DNA from 4 places in the Microbacterium sp. R86528 genome. Region 1 is predicted to be linked to each of the others. Evidence: predicted binding sites of a transcription regulator. Region 1 holds the regulator's gene; each other region holds the start of a gene.
What was found. Region 1 encodes LexA, which represses DNA repair genes until DNA is damaged. Its sites were predicted from a motif close to TCGAACANNTGTTCGA; they were not measured.
Positions count from the first base shown of each region.

Region 2: the regulator LexA is predicted to act here: its motif matches at 3,798-3,813, upstream of SJY18_RS06820 (DUF222 domain-containing protein).
Region 3: the regulator LexA is predicted to act here: its motif matches at 1,176-1,191, upstream of SJY18_RS13555 (DUF222 domain-containing protein).
Region 4: the regulator LexA is predicted to act here: its motif matches at 2,410-2,425, upstream of SJY18_RS09690 (Rv2578c family radical SAM protein).

Region 1 is NZ_CP138996.1:922,418-927,709, reverse strand. It holds gene SJY18_RS04565 (prolyl oligopeptidase family serine peptidase) at 1-27, opposite strand, end outside; gene SJY18_RS04560 (methylenetetrahydrofolate reductase) at 261-1,199, shown strand; gene SJY18_RS04555 (hypothetical protein) at 1,262-2,728, opposite strand; gene lexA (transcriptional repressor LexA) at 2,775-3,455, opposite strand; gene SJY18_RS04545 (LysM peptidoglycan-binding domain-containing protein) at 3,740-4,132, shown strand; gene SJY18_RS04540 (histidinol-phosphate transaminase) at 4,147-5,241, shown strand; gene hisB (imidazoleglycerol-phosphate dehydratase HisB) at 5,238-5,292, shown strand, end outside.
Region 2 is NZ_CP138996.1:1,445,781-1,451,072, reverse strand. It holds gene SJY18_RS06825 (hypothetical protein) at 1-2,023, opposite strand, end outside; gene SJY18_RS06820 (DUF222 domain-containing protein) at 2,504-3,787, opposite strand; gene SJY18_RS06815 (thiamine pyrophosphate-requiring protein) at 3,938-5,292, shown strand, end outside.
Region 3 is NZ_CP138996.1:2,925,417-2,930,708, forward strand. It holds gene SJY18_RS13545 (hypothetical protein) at 72-410, shown strand; partial or broken gene SJY18_RS13550 (restriction endonuclease) at 400-993, shown strand; gene SJY18_RS13555 (DUF222 domain-containing protein) at 1,213-2,688, shown strand; gene SJY18_RS13560 (ice-binding family protein) at 2,850-4,085, shown strand; gene SJY18_RS13565 (hypothetical protein) at 4,215-4,451, opposite strand; gene SJY18_RS13570 (glucose PTS transporter subunit IIA) at 4,735-5,292, shown strand, end outside.
Region 4 is NZ_CP138996.1:2,088,714-2,094,005, forward strand. It holds gene SJY18_RS09685 (DEAD/DEAH box helicase) at 1-1,281, shown strand, start outside; gene SJY18_RS09690 (Rv2578c family radical SAM protein) at 1,340-2,401, opposite strand; gene SJY18_RS09695 (M15 family metallopeptidase) at 2,521-3,558, shown strand; gene SJY18_RS09700 (acyl-CoA dehydrogenase family protein) at 3,719-4,882, shown strand; gene SJY18_RS09705 (energy-coupling factor transporter transmembrane component T) at 4,949-5,292, opposite strand, start outside.

The DNA.
Region 1 (5,292 bases):
AGTGCCGTAGGCGAGCGAAGTAGTCACTCTTCCACGGTAGGCGAAAGCGAAACACGGTGACACATGCCGCGACGCACGTCATCCCGTCCGCTACCTTGGAACCATCGTCGCCTGACGTCTTCTTCCCTGGAACGCCGACGGCAATGGAGCGACAGCCGAGCCCGGCATCCGCCCGCGATGGCACAGCTCGGCGGCTTTCGCTCGGGTGTATGTCCGCGGCCGTCCGGCCCGTAATCGTCCTCTTACCCGAAGATCACCCCATGTCAATCGACCTGAGCGCACCACCCGTGCCGATATCTTTTGAGGTGTACCCGCCCCGCTCCGAGGCGGCGTGGCCGAAGCTTCATCAGACGATTCAACGACTGGCTACGGTCAACCCGCGGTTCATCTCAGTCACCTATGGCGCCGGGGGCACGACGGGTGGGCGTTCGCTCGAACTGCTGAGCCACATCCTCAATGAGACGCATGTGGAGCCGCTCGCCCACCTGACCTGCGTAGGCAGCACATACGAGACGACGAACGCCCTGATTCGCGAATTTCTCGATGCAGGAATCGGGAGCTTCCTGGCATTGCGGGGTGACCCGCCCCCGGGCGTCAGTGAAGACGATCAATTCTTGGGTGACCTCGAAAGCGCAGCGCAGCTTGTGCAGCTCATCGATCGGGTGCAGGCAGAGCGCACGCCGTATCGCGAAGAACCTGTGCCTGGCGTACCTGGTGCCGCGCGAGTCGCTCGTCGCGACAACATCGACATCGCTGTGGCAGCGTTCCCGAATGGGCACCCACGCTCGCGCTATGCCAACGAGCACATCGAGGCTCTCCTTGCAAAGCAAGCGGCGGGAGCAACTCTCGCTATTACGCAGCTGTTCTTCCACGCTGATGACTACCTCTCTTTCGTTCAACGTTCGAGAGCAGCTGGCGTGACCATTCCGATCCTGCCGGGCATCATGCCGGTTACTACGCCGGCTCGGCTGCGCCGCACCATCGAGTTGAGCGGCGAACCGATGCCCGCTGAACTGTCCGTTGCGCTCGAGGTCGAGCCGACGCCCGAAGGGCAGCAGCAGATCGGGATTGCGCATGCATCAGCTCTGGTGCGTGAGGTGCTCGCAGGCGGAGCGCCGGGGATTCACCTCTACGCGTTCAACAATCACGACACCGTGCTCGCAGTGCTTCGCGATGCCGGCGTGACCACCGACGGCTGAGTGACCAGAAAAGAGGCGGATGCTGCAGCGTCTAGGCTGCGGCATCCGCCTCCTTCGGCTTGCTACGACAGCTTCTGAGTCTGAGCGTCGCTCGGCGTGACGGTGGCCAGCTCTGCGCTCGCAGCGTCTGGCACGGTGTCGTCGAGGACCAGAGTGTCGCCCTCTCCGGCAGGATCGTCGAGGCCAGTCGGCAACGACGCCACCGCGTCATCGGGGGTTCGCTGCACCAGTGTCGCGGCGAGCCAGGCTGCAAGTGCGAGCACCACTACCAACACGATGTCGCCGATCGACAGCGGTCGCAACGCGAACACAAGCAACACAGCGAGTACGAGGATGATGGCGCGCACCAGCAGCCGCTGCTGGTACATCCACTCGCCGAATCGGCCGGTATTCATACCGCTGCGCTGCAGCGAACCGCGTGCCGAAGTCGAGAGGGTCGCGCTGAAAGCGCGGGCTCGTGCGGCGTGACGCGATCGTCCCGCCATCCAGCCTGACAAAGCGATGATGACTCCGAGGAAGGTAAGAACGACAGCCGTGTCTTGCATCGCCCCGACCACGGCGTAGAAGATTGTGCTCAGCGTGGTGCTCGGAATGCCCACGGCAGAGGCGTTGAGGTCCAGCACGGCATTTGCGCCGGCGAACCCGGCGGCGAGAAGGCCAGAGCCGATCGCAATCGCGATGCCCGTGCCCAGCACTGCGACCGAGCGATGGCGGGCAAGCGCAATGCCGATCGCGAAGAGCGCGAGGCAGATCACCGGCAGCCACCAGCCCACTGCGACAGCGATCGCATATATGGTGCCTACCAACACCAGTGCATCGCTTTGCACGATATCGATTGAGGTCGAAATCGCGGGAATCAAACTTGCGACACCGATTCCCTGGTCGATCATCTGCGACTTGAGCTCTTCGACGATGGGACCGAGCTGAATGGCGAGGGTGCCATCGTTGGCGATCGTGACGACGCCATCAGTATCGTCTGCCGTGGCGGTCGCTATCAATGCACGGTGGCTCGCTACCAGAGCCGTACGCCATACGTTCGCGAACGCGTCTGATTCGACGGCTCTCGTCACCCCGGTCTCTATCAGGCTCTCGACGCCGGATGCTGCCGGGGCACGAAGCAGATCAAGCGCGGTGAGCGCGGCAGGCGGAAGGTCGAGGGTCGCGATCCCGTCGAACAAGCTATCGGTGTAGGTCTCGACGTCGATCGAGGCATCGATGGCGGTGACCGCTTCATCGATGATCAGAGCCTGCACGCCTGGGTCATCGGCGAGTGGTGCAAAGGTGGCAACGAAAGCATCTTCGCTGACGAGTTCCACGCGCGCCCAGCTGGCCACGACCGACACCGGCACCATGAAGCCGGCGAGGATGATGCAAAAGGCCGACAGCGCAGCGCGCCACCATCCCGCTCGCGACCTGGCAGGCTTCGCCGGCCCCGTGGCAACGGGTTCTGATGATGCTGTCTTGAGAGCTGCGTTCTCTTGACGCAACTCCTCTAACTCAGCGCGTAGCTTCTCGACCTCTGATGCCATGGCGTGCCCCCTAAGAATCTTGGTGACGCCAGACTAGTGGAGGGGGTTAGACAGCGCGTAACACCGCAACCACTTTGCCGAGAACGACGGCATCGTCGCCCAAAATCGGTTCGAACGCGGAGTTGCGTGGCAGCAGCCACGTGTGGCCGTCTCGCTGACGAAAGGTTTTGACGGTTGCCTCATCGTCCAGCATGGCGGCAACGATGTCGCCATTGTCTGCAACGTTCTGCGAGCGCACGACTACCCAGTCGCCGTCGCAGATGGCGGCATCGATCATCGAGTCGCCTGAAACCTTGAGCATGAACAGCTCGCCCTTGCCGACGAGCTGACGAGGAAGAGGGAAGATCTCTTCGACGTGCTGTTCGGCGGTGATCGGCACGCCTGCCGCGATGCGCCCGACCAGCGGAACCATCGCGGCGTCACCGACAGTAGGTGCGCTGTCGGCGGGATTCTCGGTGGCGGTGCCGGGCAGGTCGATGAGCACTTCCATCGCGCGGGTCTTTCCGGCATCGCGACGCAGGTATCCGCTCAACTCCAGCTGGTTGAGCTGGTGGGTGACGCTAGAGAGCGATTTCAGGCCGACGGCGTCGCCGATTTCCCGCATGCTCGGCGGATACCCGTTGCGCGCGATCGCACGCTGGATAACTTCGAGGATCGCCATCTGCTTGTCGCTGAGGCTCTTGCGCCGACGGGTTTGCGGCTTCTCGCGCCCACTCGCATCGCTCATCTTCGGCTCCTGTCTGGTTTCTCCGGCAGCCGTGACCAGCATCGGTCTTCGAATGTCGGAGGGTCGTGGTGGGGTTCTCCTATCGAAACCGTATCCGGATTTAGCCCCCGAACGCACGAGCACATGCGCGTGTCGCGTTCGAGAGTCGCAAATCAGAAACGGCACTTGACACCCAATTAGATCGAAGATACGTTCGGAATATAGATTCACATCATGACCACTTGGTCGATCCGCTCCTGCGAATCTTCCACCAGTCGAATCTTCCTGAGTCGAGGAGACCCGCCATGACTACTATCGCCATCACAGCCTTTTCGCCGACCGCGTCAGTCTCAGCGCCGCGAACGTCGAGCCAGCCCACCAAGCTGCGGTTGACCGTGCGTGGACGGCGAGTGTTCGCTGCCATGGCGGCATTGCCGCTCGTGATCGCTTTGAGTATCGCGGTCATCAGTGGCGGTGCGGCAATGGCGTCTCGAGATTCCGGCGTGGCGTCGATCTCTTACGAGAGCGTGACCGTCGGAACCGGCGACTCGCTCTGGTCCATCGCCGAAGAGGTGGCCCCGGCGGCAGACCCGCGCGACGTGGTTGATGCCATCGTGCGGTTGAATGCCCTCGACAGTGCCAACGTTCTTGTCGGTCAGCGACTGGCGGTACCGGCTGAATACTCATCCGGCTCCTAGCCACACGGCCTACGATGGGCCGAGTGAGTGTACGTCTGGAAGATCTGCCCCTCCGCGATGATTTACGCGGCTTGACGCCCTATGGTGCACCGCAGGCGCCGTTGCCGATAGCGCTGAATGTGAACGAAAACACCCATCCCGTGCCGCAAGAGGTCGCGGACGACATCATGGACTCGATCGCGTTAGCACTGCGCGAAGTGAATCGTTATCCCGATCGCGATTTTGTCGCATTGAGAGAAGGTTTCGCGGACTATCTCGGTCACGGATTGACAGCCGAGAACATCTGGGCAGCGAACGGTTCCAACGAGGTGCTGCAGCACGTTCTCCAAGCCTTCGCTGGTCCGGGGCGCAAGACCTTCGGTTTTGCGCCGACGTATTCGATGTATCCGCTGCTCAGTCAAGCCGTCGGGGCGACTTGGCTCGCGGGCAGGCGGGAGGTGGACTATTCGATTTCGGCGACCGACGCCGCCGTTCAGGTGCGCGAGGCGCAACCTGACGTTGTCTTTCTTTGTTCGCCGAACAATCCCACGGGCACACCCGTGAGTCTCGATGTGATCGAGGCGGTGTACGAGGCGTCAACCGGCATCGTCGTGGTCGATGAGGCGTATCACGAGTTCGCGCCGCAAGGGGAGCGCTCTGCGCTTACGCTGCTCCCCGGTCGGGAGAGGCTCATCGTTTCGCGCACGATGAGCAAAGCGTTTGCTTTTGCAGGTGCTCGGGTCGGCTACCTCGCCGCTGACCCTGCCGTCGTCGATGCGTTGCGGCTGGTTCGGTTGCCTTATCACTTGAGCGCTCTTACTCAAGCAGCCGCGAGTGCGGCGCTTCGTCACGCACCGACGATGCTGCAGATGGTTGATGAGATCGTTGCGCAGCGGGATCGAATCTCAGCGACCATCGAAGCACTCGGGTATCGCCCCTACGAATCCTGGTCGAATTTCGTTCTGTTTGGCGATGTCGCTGATCCCGCAGCCCTATGGCAGTCGCTCTACGACCGTGGCGTTTTGATTCGCGACGTCGGGATCCCTCACCACCTGAGAGTTTCGGCCGGCACCGAAGAAGAGACCACCGCGTTCTTGGACGCGTTGGCGTCGATAGGATCAGCGTCATGACCGAAGCTACTTCTCGCGCCCCACGCACGGCATCCATCCGGCGCTCCACGA
Region 2 (5,292 bases), 520 kb from region 1:
GAGCCAGGTCGCTCAGCATGACGCCACCGTCTTCGTCGGGAGCGATGAAACGCACCTGGCGAACGTCGGTGAGGTCGATGCCGGTGAAGTCGCCGACAGGAATGGTGATCTGCTGCAGCAGCACCTTGCGCAGCGGGTTGCCGCTGCCCGGAAGCACCGTGAGCGCGTCGCCGTACTCTGAAGCAACAACCGATGCCTTCGCACCTGAACCGTCGACCAGCTGGATCGTGATCTCGGTGCTGGTGGCTACGGTTTCGTCGGGCGAGATGCGCAGCGAGAGGTTCTCGAATGCGGTTGCGTCAACCGAACCGCCGGGCACCGTCACACCGAGCTCTGCCGGGTTCGACGAGCTGGTGTAGGTGAAGTGCATCGCGGTGGTCGACGGCACGCCAGGCGTCTTCGGGTTCGACGACGTGCGTGTCACGCTGCCCGCGTTGCCCCAGTCAGGAGCCTGCGCGAAGCCGAGCTCGTTGATGCAGTAAGGCAGCACTCCGGGTACCGGTGTTGACGAGATGCCCTCACAGGTGACGTAGGTGCCACTGCCGCGCAGGTCATAGGTCGTTCCCGGCACATCGAAGTTGTCGATGTCGAAACGAGTGGATGCTGGCTGGGTTGCGCTCACACGGATGTCAGCGAAGTCGAGGTCAGCCGGCTTCGCGTCGGTGCCATCGAACATCGGCAAGAACTCGTCAGCGCCACCGAGGGTGAGGCGGAAGAACGCAGCCATGTAGGCGTTGCCCACGGCGTACTGCTCTGCAGCATCCAATCGAGTGTCTGAGACGGTCGAGCCGCAGGTCGCGTCAGTCTGCGAGCGGTCGTAAATGCCCCAGTCATCGCTCACGTTGTAGGGGTACAGGCCCGGGGTCCAGATGGTGTTGAAGTAGTTGTGGTTGGTGCCCATGATCAGCACCGATGAACGAAGCACGTCGTCGTCGTACGAGTGACGCGAGTCGTTGATGTACTTCTGGCCCATCTGGTCTTCGACGTCGCCATCGCAGTAGGGAAGCAGGGTCGCGGTGATGACTCCGGGTACCGCGATGCGGCTGTAGGAGGTCGGCGCGATCGGGAGCACGGAGTTGATGCCGAAGGGCTCGTCTTGCTCAGCGTTCAGCACCGCTGCGCGCATGATTCCTTCGCCGCCGCGCGAGTGGCCCATGAGGCCCACGTTGTCGAGGTCGAGGCGGCCCGCGAGCGATGCCGAGACGGGAACAACAGCGTCGTCGGGGGAGACGAACGTGCCCGCGTTGGCGTCACGCAACAGGTCGAGGTGGTCGATGACGAGCTGGCCACGAGCAAGGGCACCGGTGTCGTCAGAGAGCGAACCGTCGAGCGCGTTGACCGCGTTGGCCGAAACCGACACAACCGCGTAGCCCTGGCTGGCGAGGATCTCTGCGGCGTCGTTGTAGCCGAGGTAGCTGGGGATCTCGTCTTGGTCTTCACCACACGGCCAGGCGAGCGGGTTGCGCGTGCCGTTGGCGCAGGTGGAGTGGCGACCGTGGAGGAAGACAACCACGGGCAGTTCGCCAGTAGCGCCCTCGGGCATGAACACGGCGGCGCGCATTTCGCCGAGACGGTCGAAGCCCGAAAGCTCTACAGCTTCGTCGCCGAGGTCGTAGTCGAGGCGCTCGACCGCATAGTCACCCATGGCGCTCGGGTCTGCGGCCAGTTCGGGTACCTCAGCGGCGAGCGGAGCGAGCAGCGACTTCATCGCGAAAGTATCGACGTCGACATCGACTGATTCGCTTGGGTTGCCCTGCCCTGCCCAGCCCTGCAGCACGTCGTCGGTGCTGACGACTTCGGGGTCGGCGGTGGTTGCCGAGAGCGTGAGGCCGTCGAGGGACTCGGTGGCAAACCCGAGGTCGAGGTCGTCGGCCCACAGGGTGGGGACGTCGGCCGTGATCTCGAGCGGCTCGTCGAGGGTTTTGACTACTTCGTAGCCACCGGCGACTTCGGTGATCGTCCAGTCGTCGCCTTCGGCGACGACGCCGGTCTCTGCCGCAGACGCGGGCAGGGCGACGAACATGGATGCAACGGTTGTACAGGCGGCAGCGGCAAGGACCGCTTTGGTTATTCGCGTGCGAAACACAGTTCTCCTGGGGGGAGGGATGGGAAGGGGGAGTGGAGCAAACCGACGTCTCGCCCGCCCAGTGCCAGCGGCGGTGAGCCTACGCTGGCTCGTCCAAGCTAGCGGCGCAAATGGTTCTCATCACGAGTGGAAACAAAATAGAAACGTTTCGCAACGATTGTGAAACGCACCCGGAATTACGGGTGGGATGCGCTTTCCGCCATGACGCTCGTGCCCTGCCGAGAATTACGCTGGTGAGGCGCGAAATTCGCCGCAGCGCGCGAATGAATCGATACAGCAGAACCCCTCTGCAACACCCGTGCACGCTGCGCCAGCCCGAACGGCTCAGCAGAAACGGCTCAGCGCGAGCTGGAAGCGACTCCGCGCCAGCCCGAACGACTCACCCCGACGACTCACCAACCGACGACCCTGCGCCCGCTAGAACGGTGCGGTGCCTTCGTCGCTCGGGCGGAACGCCACCACGCGGCGCTCGGGGTAGACGTCATACTCCCGCCCGGTGGGCGAGGTCCACTGCAGCGCGCCGCCACTGTCGGCGATCTGGGTGACCGTCCAGCCGCCATGATGCTTGACGCGATGATGCCCTCGGCAGATCGGACTCAGGTTGTCGAGTGAGGTGCCGCCGCCGTCTTCCCATGCGACCGTATGGTCGATTTCGCATCTGGCGGCGGTGAGTCCGCACCCCGGTGCCATGCATCTGTCGGCTCGCCACCTGACCAACCGCCTCAACGAAGCGGGTGGTCGGTATTGATCTCGCCCGACCGAGAGAACCATTCCGGTCTCTGGGTGGGTGAGCACCCGCATCCACCCGCCGTCTCCACCGCACAGCTGCTTCGCCCGCTCGAGTGGGATAGGCCCGATGCCCTCGACCTCGGCCGGTGCGAGCCCGGCGGCTGCGCGAGCGTCTTCGTCGTCGACCAGCAACGCGAGCGCGGGCACAGTCACCGTGACGTTCGCTCGAATGCCCCGCGTGACCGGTGAGCCATCAGTGACCTCGCCGTCAATGAGCAGGTCGCACAACACGTCGGACCGCAACTGATCAAGGGTGCGGTGTTCGCCCTCTGCCTCGAGCATCGCCTTGGCCATCGCGGTTGCGCGCCCGTATGCGGCGTGAACCTCAACGGCAGGAGCCAGAATTGCCAGCCAGGCCATGCCGTCATCGCCCGGCGACACGTACGCACGCCGTTGCTCAAGGGCTTCTTCGTGTCGCTGCGGCAACGTGACCGACCGCGCAACCTCAACCAGCCGGTTCACCTTGCGACGAAACGTTCCCACGGGCTCGGCCTCGGCGAGGGTGATCGCCCGCGGCAGCAGGTCATCGCGCAACTCGGGCTCTGCCTTGTCGACGGCGTCAACCAGAATCTCGGCGTGCTGCTGCGTCATGCGCGCTGCGCGCATCGAGTCGAGCACCGTCGGGTAACGCACTACGACCGCATCGGCGAGATGCAACAGGTTGCTGGCTGCCGTTTCGGTGACGCGCAATGCGGCAGCGAGTTCAAGCCGAATGCCACGCTCGACGACGTCGGTGAGTTCGCGGCCGTGCCGCGCAGCATCCGCCAATGAAACCTGATGCACTGTGACGAGAGCTTCGAGCTGAGCTGCCGCGATCTGCGTGATCTGCTGGGCGAAGCCGACCACGTCGTCGATGCCATCCGCAGCGCGCTCGGCGTCTTCGGGAGTGGGGCTCGAACTGTCGATCGACATAGCTAAAGACTAGAACATACCTACGACACTCGGCCTGGTGGCGTGGTCGCTGTGGACAGGAGCTCAAAGAGCCGAGTTGGGGAGGATAGCGCACCCCCAAGCGCTGTCAAGTGGCTTGGAATCGGCTCGCCATCGGCCTTGACTGGAGGCATGCCTACAGTCAGCGACTTCATCATCGATCGAGTGCAGGAATGGGGTGTCTCGCGGGTCTTCGGTTACCCCGGTGACGGCATCGGAGAGTTCGACGGGGCCCTCGGGCGCGCCGAGAAAGCGGGCGAGGGGCTGGAGTACATCCGCCCCACGCACGAAGAGCTCTGCTCACTCATGGCCACCGCGCATGCCAAGTTCACCGGAGAGGTGGGCGTGTGCATCGCCACCTCGAGCCCCGGGGCATTCCACCTGATGAACGGTCTTTATGACGCGCAGATGGACAACCAGCCCGTCGTTGCCATCGTCGGCCAGCAGGGTCTCGCCTCGGCCGGCACTGCCACACTGCAAGAGAACAACCTCGAGCGGGTGTTCGCCGACGTTGCCGCCTACGTGCAGACGGTGACCACTCCGCAACAGGCGCAGGTCGTCGTCGACACCGCGTTTCGAACCGCGATCGCGCGGCGCCAGCCCACGGTCATCGTGCTGCCCCACGACGTGCAGGCGCTTGACGCCGAGGCTCCGCAACCTGAGCACTGGGTCTCGCGCTCGAGCGCGAAGCCCGCATCTATCGAGATCACACCACCCGCAGATGAGATCGCACGCATGGCGAAGATCATCAACGAGGGTGAGCGTGTGACGTTCTTCGTGGGCGCGGGCGCGCAGGGCGCCACCGCAGAGGTGCTCGAGGCCGCCCGACTGGCGGGTGCCGGCATCATCACCGCGCTTCGCGGCAAAGACGTGATCAGCTCCGATGTTGCCCATCACACGCAGCAACTCGGGCTGCTGGGTTCGCTGCCGAGCCTGCATCAGATGCAGCGATGCGACACGCTCGTGATGCTCGGCACGAACTACCCCTACGGCGAGTTCATGCCCGAGACCGGCCAGGCGCGCGCGGTGCAGGTCGATCTGCGTCCCGAGCACCTGGGCACGCGGTACCCCACCGAACTCAACCTCTGGGGTGATGTCGCCTCGACCCTGCGCGCCGTGATTCCGCAGCTCACCGAGAAGACCGACCTGTCATGGCAAGAGAAGGTCGCCGAAGAGATGGTCGGCTGGGAGCGCGAGATGCAGGCGCAGGCGATGGTGGACTACTCCGACGGGGTGAACCCACGCCGGGTGTTTTACGAACTCAACGAGCGCCTGCCGCACGGCGCGATTGTCACGGCCGACGCGGGCACCTCGGCCGATTGGTATGGCCACCACATTCGGCTGCGCGAGGGCATGCGCGGAGATCTGTCGGGCCGCCTCGCCACGATGATGGCGGCGATGCCCTACGCGCTCGCCGCGAAGTTCGCCTACTCTGACCGCACCGTGGTGTGCACGATCGGCGACGGCGCCTTTCAGATGCTCGGCAT
Region 3 (5,292 bases), 980 kb from region 1:
GCCGGACGGGCCAGCCGTTCGACCATCCGCGCCGTCCGCCGTCGCAGGAAGCGTGTGGGAGACTCGGGGCGATGATCTCCCTGGAAGAAAGTGCCGTCGAAGCAATCCAGAACGACTGGGCGACGCTGCGAGCAGATATTCGGACGCTTCTCCAGGATGCCAGCGCGCTCGGCTGGAGGCCGGTTCCAATCCGGCGAGGGGAGTCAGTGCTGAGCACCCTGCCGGTCGTCGATGCCGACGAGGCGCATCCGCAATCTCTGAGTGCCGTGGTCGGTGCTGGCCAGCAGCCGCTGCACACTGACGGCGCGCACCACAAGGTGATGCCGGATCTCGTTCTGCTCGCGGCGGTCGAACCTTCCTCGACGCCCACGCTTCTGTGCGCGCCGGGCGACGCCACTGACGCTCATTAGCGCCGCCGAGGAGCTCAAGTATCTGGGGGCGCTCAAGCGTGAGATTGCTGCTCAATTCAAAGAGCCATCGGATGAGTGGATCAAGTTTTTCACTGGGCGTGTGTACGAAGGCGCTTTCACACAGAAAGTTCGAGCACAATTCACCGCGCTCGTAGCGAAAGCGTCGAAGCAGTTCCTTACCGAGAGTGTGAACGACAGACTCAAGAGCGCACTGGGAGCAGCGAGCGCTCAGGTAAATGGTGAAGCAGTCACGAGTGAGCCCGTCGTCACCGAAGACCTTGATCGAGACACAGAGATTGAAACCACGCTCGAAGAACTCGAGGGTTATCAGATAGTGAAGGCCATCGCGTGCGGAGGGGTCAAACCCCAGCGAATCACGCAACGCGACGCAAAGAGCTACTTCGCAGTCCTCCTCGACGACAACAACCGCAAACCAATCGCACGACTGCACTTCAACGGCAAGCTGAAATACCTTGGCCTTCTCGATGAAGCGAAGAACGAAAGCCGGCACCCGCTCACGTCGCTCGACCAGATTTACGAGCACGCCGATGCTATTCGGGCTGCCGTGCAGCGGTACAGCTGAGGCGTGACAGCAGCCGGCGGCGGTTGCCGCCTCGGTGAGGTCGCCGCCGGTGCGGCCGAAGTGTAGGCAGGCCGCTTCATCACGGGCGGTGATTGCCTGCCGATGGTTGACCACTCGGCACGCGTCAGCGCTGCGCGCCGGGGCGCAGCATCCACCCTTCTTCACACTCGCCATGCCGACATTCGAACGAATGTCCGAGGCCCCTGTCATCATTGAAGCATGTCCCGCACCGCTACTGCTCCCGCCGAAATAGCGGCCGAGCGCATTGCTTCGGTCGTGGGCGACGTGGTCGACATTCGACGCCAGATCGCGTCGTTGCAGGCACGTGAGGCTCGTGCGCTCGCAGAGGCGGCGGCGATTGCAAAGGAGTGGGCGGATGCTGAAGCCTCCCAATCTGACGCAGACTTTGCGCACCGCAGTGTGGCGGCAGAACTGGCTGCCGCATTACGCGTATCTGACCGCACCGTGCAACGGCAACTCGGTGAATCAGCGCGCATGGTCGACGTGTTTCCCGAGACGACCACCGCGCTCGCCGCGGGGCGCATCTCGCTGGCCCACGCGAAGGCGATCGTTGAAGCAGGCGACCGCATCACCGAACCCGAGCTGATCGCGGAGTACGAGTCGAGCATTCTGCCCTACGCCGAAGCCGAGACCGTCACCCGACTGCGACCGGTCGCAAAGCGGCGTGCGCAGTGGTTTCTCAACGAGACGATCCGCGAACGACATGTTGCGGCCGCGACTTCTCGGGCCGTGCAGGTGCGTGATCTTGACGACGGCATGGCCGAGTTGCAGGTCACCGGGCCTGCCGTCATCATCCACGGCATCCATGATCGGCTCACCCAGATGGCCCGCGAGGTCGCTGACGCCGACGCACAGGCGATTCGCGATGCACGCGAAGCTGCGCGTGCCGCCACGCGAGAGAGCTCTGCCGAAGATGCGCGTGCTGCGAAGCGAGAGGGCTCTGCCGAAGATGCGCGTGCTGCGAAGCGAGGGGGCTCTGCCGATGAGTCGAAACGCGCAACTACTGACGATGCGCAACGCCCAACCGCCCACGTCGACGAACTCCTCAACGCGCGTCGCACCCTCGACGCGATCCGCGCCGACCTTCTGGCCGACCTGCTCCTCGCTTCTGACCCTGTCGCCCACATCGGCACCCGTGACACCGGGCTGGGGAGCATCCGCGCGACGGTTCAGGTCACCGTTCCGGTGCTCACGCTGTTGGACTCACCCGTCGATGACCCATTCGACTCGATCGCTCTCGCCGGTAACGGGCCAATCGACCCAGACACGGCAAGAGAACTCGCGAGACATGCTCCCGGGTGGGACCGCATACTCACCCATCCGATATCGGCCGCGGTTCTCGCCGTCGACCGATACCAACCCACGAAGAAGATGCGAAGACTGCTCGCGGTCCGCGACCAACACTGTCGATTCCCCGGATGTCGACAATCCACCGCGCGAAGCGATGTCGACCACACCATCGACTGGGCGCATGGCGGAAAAACCGCGGTCTCGAACCTCGCCCATCTGTGTCGGCGTCACCACACCCTGAAACACCACACCCCGTGGAGCGTCACGCAGAAGCCGGGCGGAGTCATGGAATGGATCAGCCCCGCGGGTCGCGTCTATCCCGACCATTCCTCAAGCGGCGTGCACTTCGCCACCGATGCCGAATTCGATCCCGCGCCTTTTTGAGCGGCAACCAGCCTGGCAGAGGCGCTGCGGCGGGAACGTTGTGCGTCGATCAGGTTACAAAAAGCCCGATCACGAACAATCACTGATAGACATGGCCTAGGCGCATACGCTGTTGAAAAACGTTGACCTTGGATGCCCCTCCTATTAGGAAGGGATCGACCTTGTTCAAGGCATCCTCAAAAGTCCGTTTCTCCGCCGCCATTATCACCGCAGTCCTCGCCGTGGCTTTCGTCCCGAGCACTGCCGCATACGCAGCCACCGAGCTCGACCTCGGCACCGCCTCGCCATTCGGCGTTCTTGGCGCCTCCGCTGTCACCAACACTGGCCCCACCGTCGTCAACGGCAACCTCGGCGTGAGCCCCGGCACGTCGATCACCGGCTTCCCGCCAGGAATCATCAACGGCGTCACCGAAGCAACTACCGCTGTGGCAACACAAGCACGAGCAGACGCCGTCGTCGCCTACAACGACGCAGCAAGCCAGACCCCCACACCGCTCGGCCTCGACGAACTCAACGGTCGCTCACTCACCCCGGGCGCCTACTCCGGCGGCGAAATCTCGCTGAACGGAACCCTCGTTCTCGAAGGCACCGCCGAATCGGTCTGGATCTTTCAAGCGGCATCCACCCTGCTCGCAGCATCCAATTCACAGATCACCGTCACCGGCGGAGCAAGCGTCTGCAACGTGTTCTGGCAGGTAGGCAGCTCGGCAACAATCGGCACGAACGCCACATTCGTCGGCACCGTGCTCGCCTACACCTCGATCACCGCCAACACCGGCGCCACCATCGACGGACGCCTGCTCGCGCTCAACGGCGCCGTGACGCTCGACACCAACGTGATCAGCGTTGACGAAAGCTGCGACACCACCACCCCCGTCGAGACCGCCAGCCCCGCGATCACCTCTAGCGCACCCGCCGCGGGCGAAACGGGCACACCGTACTCGCACACGGTCACTGCCACGGGCACCCCGGCACCGACCTACAGCTCCAGCGGAACCCTTCCGACCGGCACCACTCTGGACTCGACCACCGGCGTCATCTCGGGAACCCCCACAACCCCGGGAACCTTCGTGTTCACGATCACCGCCAGCAACGGGGCCACCCCAGACGCCATCGCGGAATACTCGGTCGCGATCTCGGCCGCTGCAACGCCGACTCCTACTGACGATGGCTCAGACGAGGGCACCACATCGGAAGGCAACGGTACAACCGACGAGACTGCCACCGAGTCAACTGCGGCTGAGTCGACTGCGGTTACAAGTGCGGCCTCCACGTCGGCAGCTTTGCTTGCCGAGTCTGGCCTCGATCCGAAACCCAGCCTGCTCGCTGCCGGCGCATTGCTTCTTCTTGGCGCTGCGATGACGATCGCCGCGACGCGACGCAAGACCGCCCTGTAGATCTGCACGCGAGGCTGGCCTGGCGGCCGTCGCCATGCAGTGGTAGCGGCAACGCCGGGATCAGCCCGCGTCGGCTGGATCTTCGGGACCAGCCCCGTCACCACGTGAGTCGCGACGAGACCGCCGGGGTCAGCCCTCGTCGTCGACTGGTTCCTCGGGATTCACGTCGTCGGCGGGCTCCTCGGGATCCACGAGCGGCGCACCCACAACCCCGATCCCGACTGCCTGGTGGCTGGGCTCGGGCTGGCTGGGAGTGTCAGCCTTGGGCTCCTCGCCGGGCTCCTTCGCCGTGCTGGGCTCTTGCAGGTCTTCGTCGGCCGGCATTTCGTCGGCCGCGGTCTTGTTGTCGCTGGACTCGGTAGACATGCGTTCTCCTCTGCTTGGGGCGGATCTGCGTGGCGCGAAATCTGCGTGGGGCTAACTCTGCTTGTGGGTAGACACCAGCATCCACTTGTTCTGATCGATCAACAACAGGCTTGACCGCGTGGCAAAACCGGCCTAGGCGCGAACCTCGGGCGAGAACATCCCTGTTCGCCGAACATTTCGTAGAGTTCCGTCGGCCAGAGCGATACGATCACGATCGATGCGGCATCGCTCTGCATTGCAGTCATCGCGCAGGTGAAAACCTGATCCATCGGAGGAGATCGACATGGCAGACAACACCGCAGCCGACATCGTCAAAGGCGTCGGCGGCTCGAGCAATATCGAGAGCCTCACCCACTGTGCGACACGGCTCAGATTTCAGCTCGTCGATGCAGGAAAAGTCGACCAGAACGCGATCGAAGCGGTTCCCGGGGTGATGGGGGCGGTGCCGCAGGCGGGCAACCGTTTTCAAGTCGTCATCGGTGGCGCCGTGCAATCCGTCTACAACGACATCAAAGCGCTGCCCGACATCGACGGGGGAGCAGCACCATCCGGCGGCGGCGAAGACGACATCGCATCGATCAAAGAACGCGAACGCTCGAAGGGCGTGCGAGGCAAAGTCGCCTGGATCGACTCGTTCTTCGAGTTTCTCTCAGACTCGTTCCGCCCGGTGCTCGGCGCGCTGCTCGGCGCCTCGTTCTTCATCACCTTCATGGCCCTTATGGCCACGCTCGACGTCATTCCCGACTGGAACGCCCCCGGTGTGACCCTCGACCCGTCGTGGGCCTTCATCAACCTCATGTGGCAGTGTGTGTTTATCTTCTTGCCCCTGATGGTGGCCTAC
Region 4 (5,292 bases), 1.2 Mb from region 1:
TGGAACGCCAAGTCGCGCTCAGCGGCTCAAGAGGCTCACGTAGACGTCGTTCACGAGCGACTTCAGGGCAAGGCCATTCAAGCGGCGCTGGTCGCCAACGTCTCGTTCGGTGACCTCGGCCTCGGCGAAAACATCGTTCAGGTGTTGACCGGAATGGGCGCGAGCGCGCCGTTCCCGATTCAGGCGGCGACGGTCAAGCCGATCCTCAATGGCAAAGACGTGCTCGCGCGCGGACGCACCGGCTCTGGCAAGACGATTGCCTTCGGCGCTCCGCTCGTTGAGAGTGTGTTGCGCTCGCAGAAGGGCCAGCGTCGCGAGTTCGGTCGTTCACCGAAGGCGCTCATCTTGGCGCCGACGCGCGAGCTCGCACTGCAGATCGACCGCACCATTCAGCCGATCGCACGCAGTGTGGGCCTGTTCACCACTCAGATCTATGGTGGTGTTCCCGCCGGTCGTCAGGTAGGTGCGCTCAAAAAGGGTGTCGACATCATCATCGGCACACCGGGTCGTATCGAAGACCTGATGAATCAGGGCAAGCTCGACCTCTCGCAGATTCAGATCACCGTTCTCGACGAGGGTGACCACATGTGTGAGCTGGGCTTCCTGGAGCCGGTGCAGCGCATCTTGCGCGAGACCGCACCGGGCAGCCAGAAGCTGCTCTTCTCGGCAACGCTTGACCGCGAGGTCGCTGCCCTGGTTGACGAATTCCTCGTTGACCCCGCCGTCTACGAAGTTGCTGGTGAAGACCAGGACTCCGGCACGATCGACCACCGAGTGCTTGTCATCGACCATCGCAACAAGGCGGAGATCCTGGCGTCGCTCGTCGACCGTGAAGGCAAGACGCTCGTCTTCACTCGCACCCGCGCCTACGCCGAGATGCTGGCTGAGCAGTTCGATGATGCCGGCATTCGCGCACTTGCCCTGCACGGTGACCTCAACCAGGCCAAGCGCACCCGCAACCTTGAGCGCATGACTTCGGGACGAGTGCACGTGCTCGTCGCCACCGATGTCGCTGCCCGAGGCATCCACGTCGATGACATCGATCTGGTCGTGCAAGCCGACGCTCCTGACGAGTACAAGACCTACCTCCACCGCTCGGGCCGCACGGGTCGTGCCGGTCGCTCAGGTACCGTCGTCACCCTGATTCCGCGCCAGCGCCGCAACCGAATGAGTGACCTGCTGGATCGTGCAGAGATCGATGCTCCGTTCGATGAGGTGCGCCCCGGCGATGCTCTTATCGAGGAGCTCGCCAACCGCCAGCTCTCGAACGTCGACGCATAACTCTTGCTGAGCCGAAGAAGCCCGTCCCTGTCGGGGCGGGCTTCTTCGCGTCTGGCAGTTAGAAGAGCGTCGCCCCGGCTGCGGCCCGCCCGCGGCTGGTCGTGACAACGCGTGAGCGTGCTGCGAGGCCCGAGACAGGTGCGCCTCTAGGGTGATCGTCTTCGGCGTAGCCGTCGAGGCCGTGAACCCGCATGAGTGGGCGCACCCGCTTTGCCAGCCACGAGCGATAGCCCTTGGGTGCGTTGGCTGAAACGCCCGGGTAAAGGCCCAGATATGACGATACAAGTTCTGGATGCTCATTCTCGAGCCACTGCATGAACCACTGTTTGGCTCCGGGGCGCAAGTGCAAAGCGCCATAGACGACTCGCACCGCGCCTGCGGCGCGGATCTCATGGAGTGCATGATCGATCACGGCGATCGAGTCTGTCAGGTGCGGAATGATCGGCATCAGAAAGACCGTGACACGAAAGCCCGCGTCGGCCGCGGCACGCACAGTCGCCAGTCGTGCGGCCGTGCTCGGAGTGCCCGGTTCGATCAGTTTCTGCAGCTGATCATCGAAGACGGCGATCGACAGCGCGATCGACACGCGCACCGAATCGGCGGCATCTTTGAGCAGCGGAAGATCACGCCTAAGCAACGTCCCTTTCGTCAGGATTGAGAACGGTGTTCCCGCTTCAGTGAGCGCACTCGCAATCTCAGGCATGAGCTGGTATTTACCTTCGGCGCGTTGGTAGGGATCGGTGTTGGTGCCGAGCATTACCGGCTCTTGTTGCCACGTGGAGCGGTTGAGCTCACGCCTCAGCACATCGGCGACATTGACTTTGACGATGATCTGCGAATCGAAGTCGCGACCCGCATCGAGCTCAAGGTACTCGTGGGTTCCTCGTGCGAAACAGTATGAACAGGCGTGACTGCAGCCGCGATATGGATTCACCGTCCAGTCGAAAGGCATCGCGGACGAGCCCGGAACGTGGTTCAGTGCTGATTTGCAGAGCACCTCGTGAAAGGTCATCTCGGCGAACTCGGGAGTGCTGACCGACTGAACCAGCGAGTTCAGACTCTCAAGGCCCGGCAGGGCTGAAGCATCCGCTGTTCCCAATTGCTGCCCTTGCCATCTCATAGCAACAGTCGAACATAGCTGCGATAGTTAAGTCAATGCGGCTCGGGTGAGATAGAAACTATTCGATACCCGCCTGCCTGTTCAGGGGATCGTGATGAATGCGGGTGACAATAGAAAGTGTGACCAGCACGCAACAGCCGCCACGCGAACCTCAGTCGCGGCGCGAACGGCGCGCGTCCGCGCTGCTAGATGCCGAAGCGTCTGCGCCACGCCATGCTCGCGATCGCCGCGCCGCGCGTATTGGCGTCGGTTTCGCGGCGATCGTGGCTGCCTCGCTGCTGGTCGGTTCGGCGGTCGCTGTCACTGCGGCGCTCTCGGGTCCGGCGATCGCGCACGACCCCGTGTTGAATGAGGACTCGAGCGTCGACGTGCCGATGCCGGCCGCGGCCAAGGAGATTCCCGCTGCCACCGATGGGGCCGTCGCCCTCGCGGACGACATCTGCGCTCTAGACGGGGTCGTCGCGAAGCTCGACGCTGGCGAAGACGAAGCCGCCATCATCGCGGCCGGTGGTGGCGAAGCCGTGCGGTCAGCCATCGTCGCGGGGCGAGCCGACTGCTTCTCGCTTGACGATCCCGAGCGCCAATGGGTAGTGATCAACAAGGCGCGACCGCTCGACCCGATCGACTACGCCCCCAGTTCGCTCGCAGGCTCGGAGGGCGTGCAGAGCATCTCGGGCGGCAAGCTGCGCAACGATCCGGCAGCAGCGCTTTCTGAGATGGCAGCCGCCGCGGCAGGGGATGGTGCCGGCGTGATCGCGCTTCAGAGCGCATACCGCTCCTACACGACGCAACAGAGTTCCTATGGCACCCAGGTGGATTCGCGGGGCGTCGCGGGGGCTGACATGGTGAGTGCCCGACCCGGTTACAGCGAACACCAGACGGGACTCGCCGCCGACGTGGTCGCCTGCGATGGTGGCTGCGGCACGCTCGACGAGCTGGCAGCGACGCCGCAGGGTGAATGGGTCGCGGCCGAGTCGTGGCGCTACGGCTGGATAGTGCGCTACGAAGAAGGATTCACCGAGATCAGCGGATATTCGCCCGAGCCTTGGCACTTGCGCTACGTCGGCAACGAGCTCGCTGCCGCATATCACGCGGGCGGATACTCCACACTGGAGGACTTCTTCGGACTAGACGCCGCACCGACGTACCCGCAATAGTGACACCAGCGGTGCAATCAGCATCCGTCATGCTGAGATCAATCTGAAACTCAGTGTCAGCTCACACTAGACGCAATCTCACACAGGAGTAAGATCAGTGACGGGCTGCAGAGGCGCGACGCGTCGGGCTCAGCTCCTCAAAGACGAGAGGGAGGCGCACATGAAGCGCGACATTTACGACGAGGACCACGAAGCATTCCGCGACGTCGTCAAAGAGTTCGTCAAGCGATACGCAACGACCGAAGCGCGTGAGCGTTGGGATGCGGCGGGCGAGATCGACCGCGAAACCATGCTCGCCGCGGGCGAGTCAGGCCTCATTGGCCTCTCGGTGCCCGAAGAGTTCGGCGGCGCGGGAATGCTGCAGGACTACCGGTTCCGCACGATCGTGAACGAAGAAGTCATCGGTGCTGGCGCCGGTTCCCTCGCGGGCGCGTTCGGCATTCAGGACGACCTTGCGGTTCCCTATATCGTGCACATGGGCACGCAGGAGCAGAAAGAGAAGTGGCTGCCCCGCATGGCGACCGGTGAGGTTCTCGGCGCTCTTGCCATGACGGAGCCTGGCGCAGGCAGCGACCTGCGCGGTGCGAGTACGACCGCCAAGAAGGTTGACGGTGGCTACATCGTCAACGGCGCGAAGACCTTCATCTCTTCGGGCAAGACGGCCGACATTGTCGTCACGTTCGTCAAGACCGGCGAGGGCAACCGCCCCGATGCTTTCAGTCTTCTCATCATCGAGAACGGCATGGAGGGCTTCGAGCACGGCAAGAAGCTCAACAAGATGGGATCGCACGGTCACGACACCGCGGAGCTCTCATTCGCTGACGTCTTCGTGCCCGACGAGAACCTGATCAGCGGCAAGGAGGGTCAGGGTTTCATTCAGCTGATGATGAACCTGCCGCTTGAACGACTGTCGATCGGTATCGCTGCCGCTGCTGCTTCGCAGGCTGGCTTCGCATGGACGGTTGAGTACACGAAGAGCCGTGAGGCTTTCGGCGAACGCATCATCGACTTCCAGAACACTCGCTTCAAGCTTGCTGATATCTCGACCACGGTCGAGGTGATGTGGGCATATCTCGACCGCGCACTGCTGGCGTATAAGGACGGAAAGCTCACGGCCGAAGAAGCCGCGAAGGTCAAGTTCTGGACGACCGAGCGGGAGTGGGAGATCCTCGACTCCTGCGTGCAGCTGCACGGCGGCTATGGCTACATCACCGAGTACCCGATCGCTCAGGCGTTGCTCGACGCACGCGTTCACCGCATCTACGGCGGCACGAACGAGATCATGCGTGAGATCGTCGGTCGTCAGATCGCAGGCAAGCGCTAGGCGCTCGTTCAAATGCCGCGTCTCGCCCGTCGGGCGGGCGCGGCATTTCGCGTCACCAGCAGCCCGCTACGCGAGAGTCCACGGATAGGTGAACCAGAAGATCAGGGCGGATGCTGCGACGAACAGCACGACAAACACCGTGTCGCGCGTGTGCCACGGCACCAGATAGCGCTCGGTGCGATCAGGGTAGGCGCCGAAGGCGCGCGCATCCATCGCAAGCGCCACTCGCTCAGCGTGTCGGATCGCCCCCGCGAGCAGCGGCACAATGTAGCCGCTCCATCGTGCGATGGCGGCAACTGGCCCCCGTCCACCGTGGGCACCGCGCACGCGGTGGGCTTGCCTGATGACCTCTAGCTCATACCCGAAACGCGGCACGAAGCGGAAGGCGGCAAGTGCCGTGTAGCCGATGC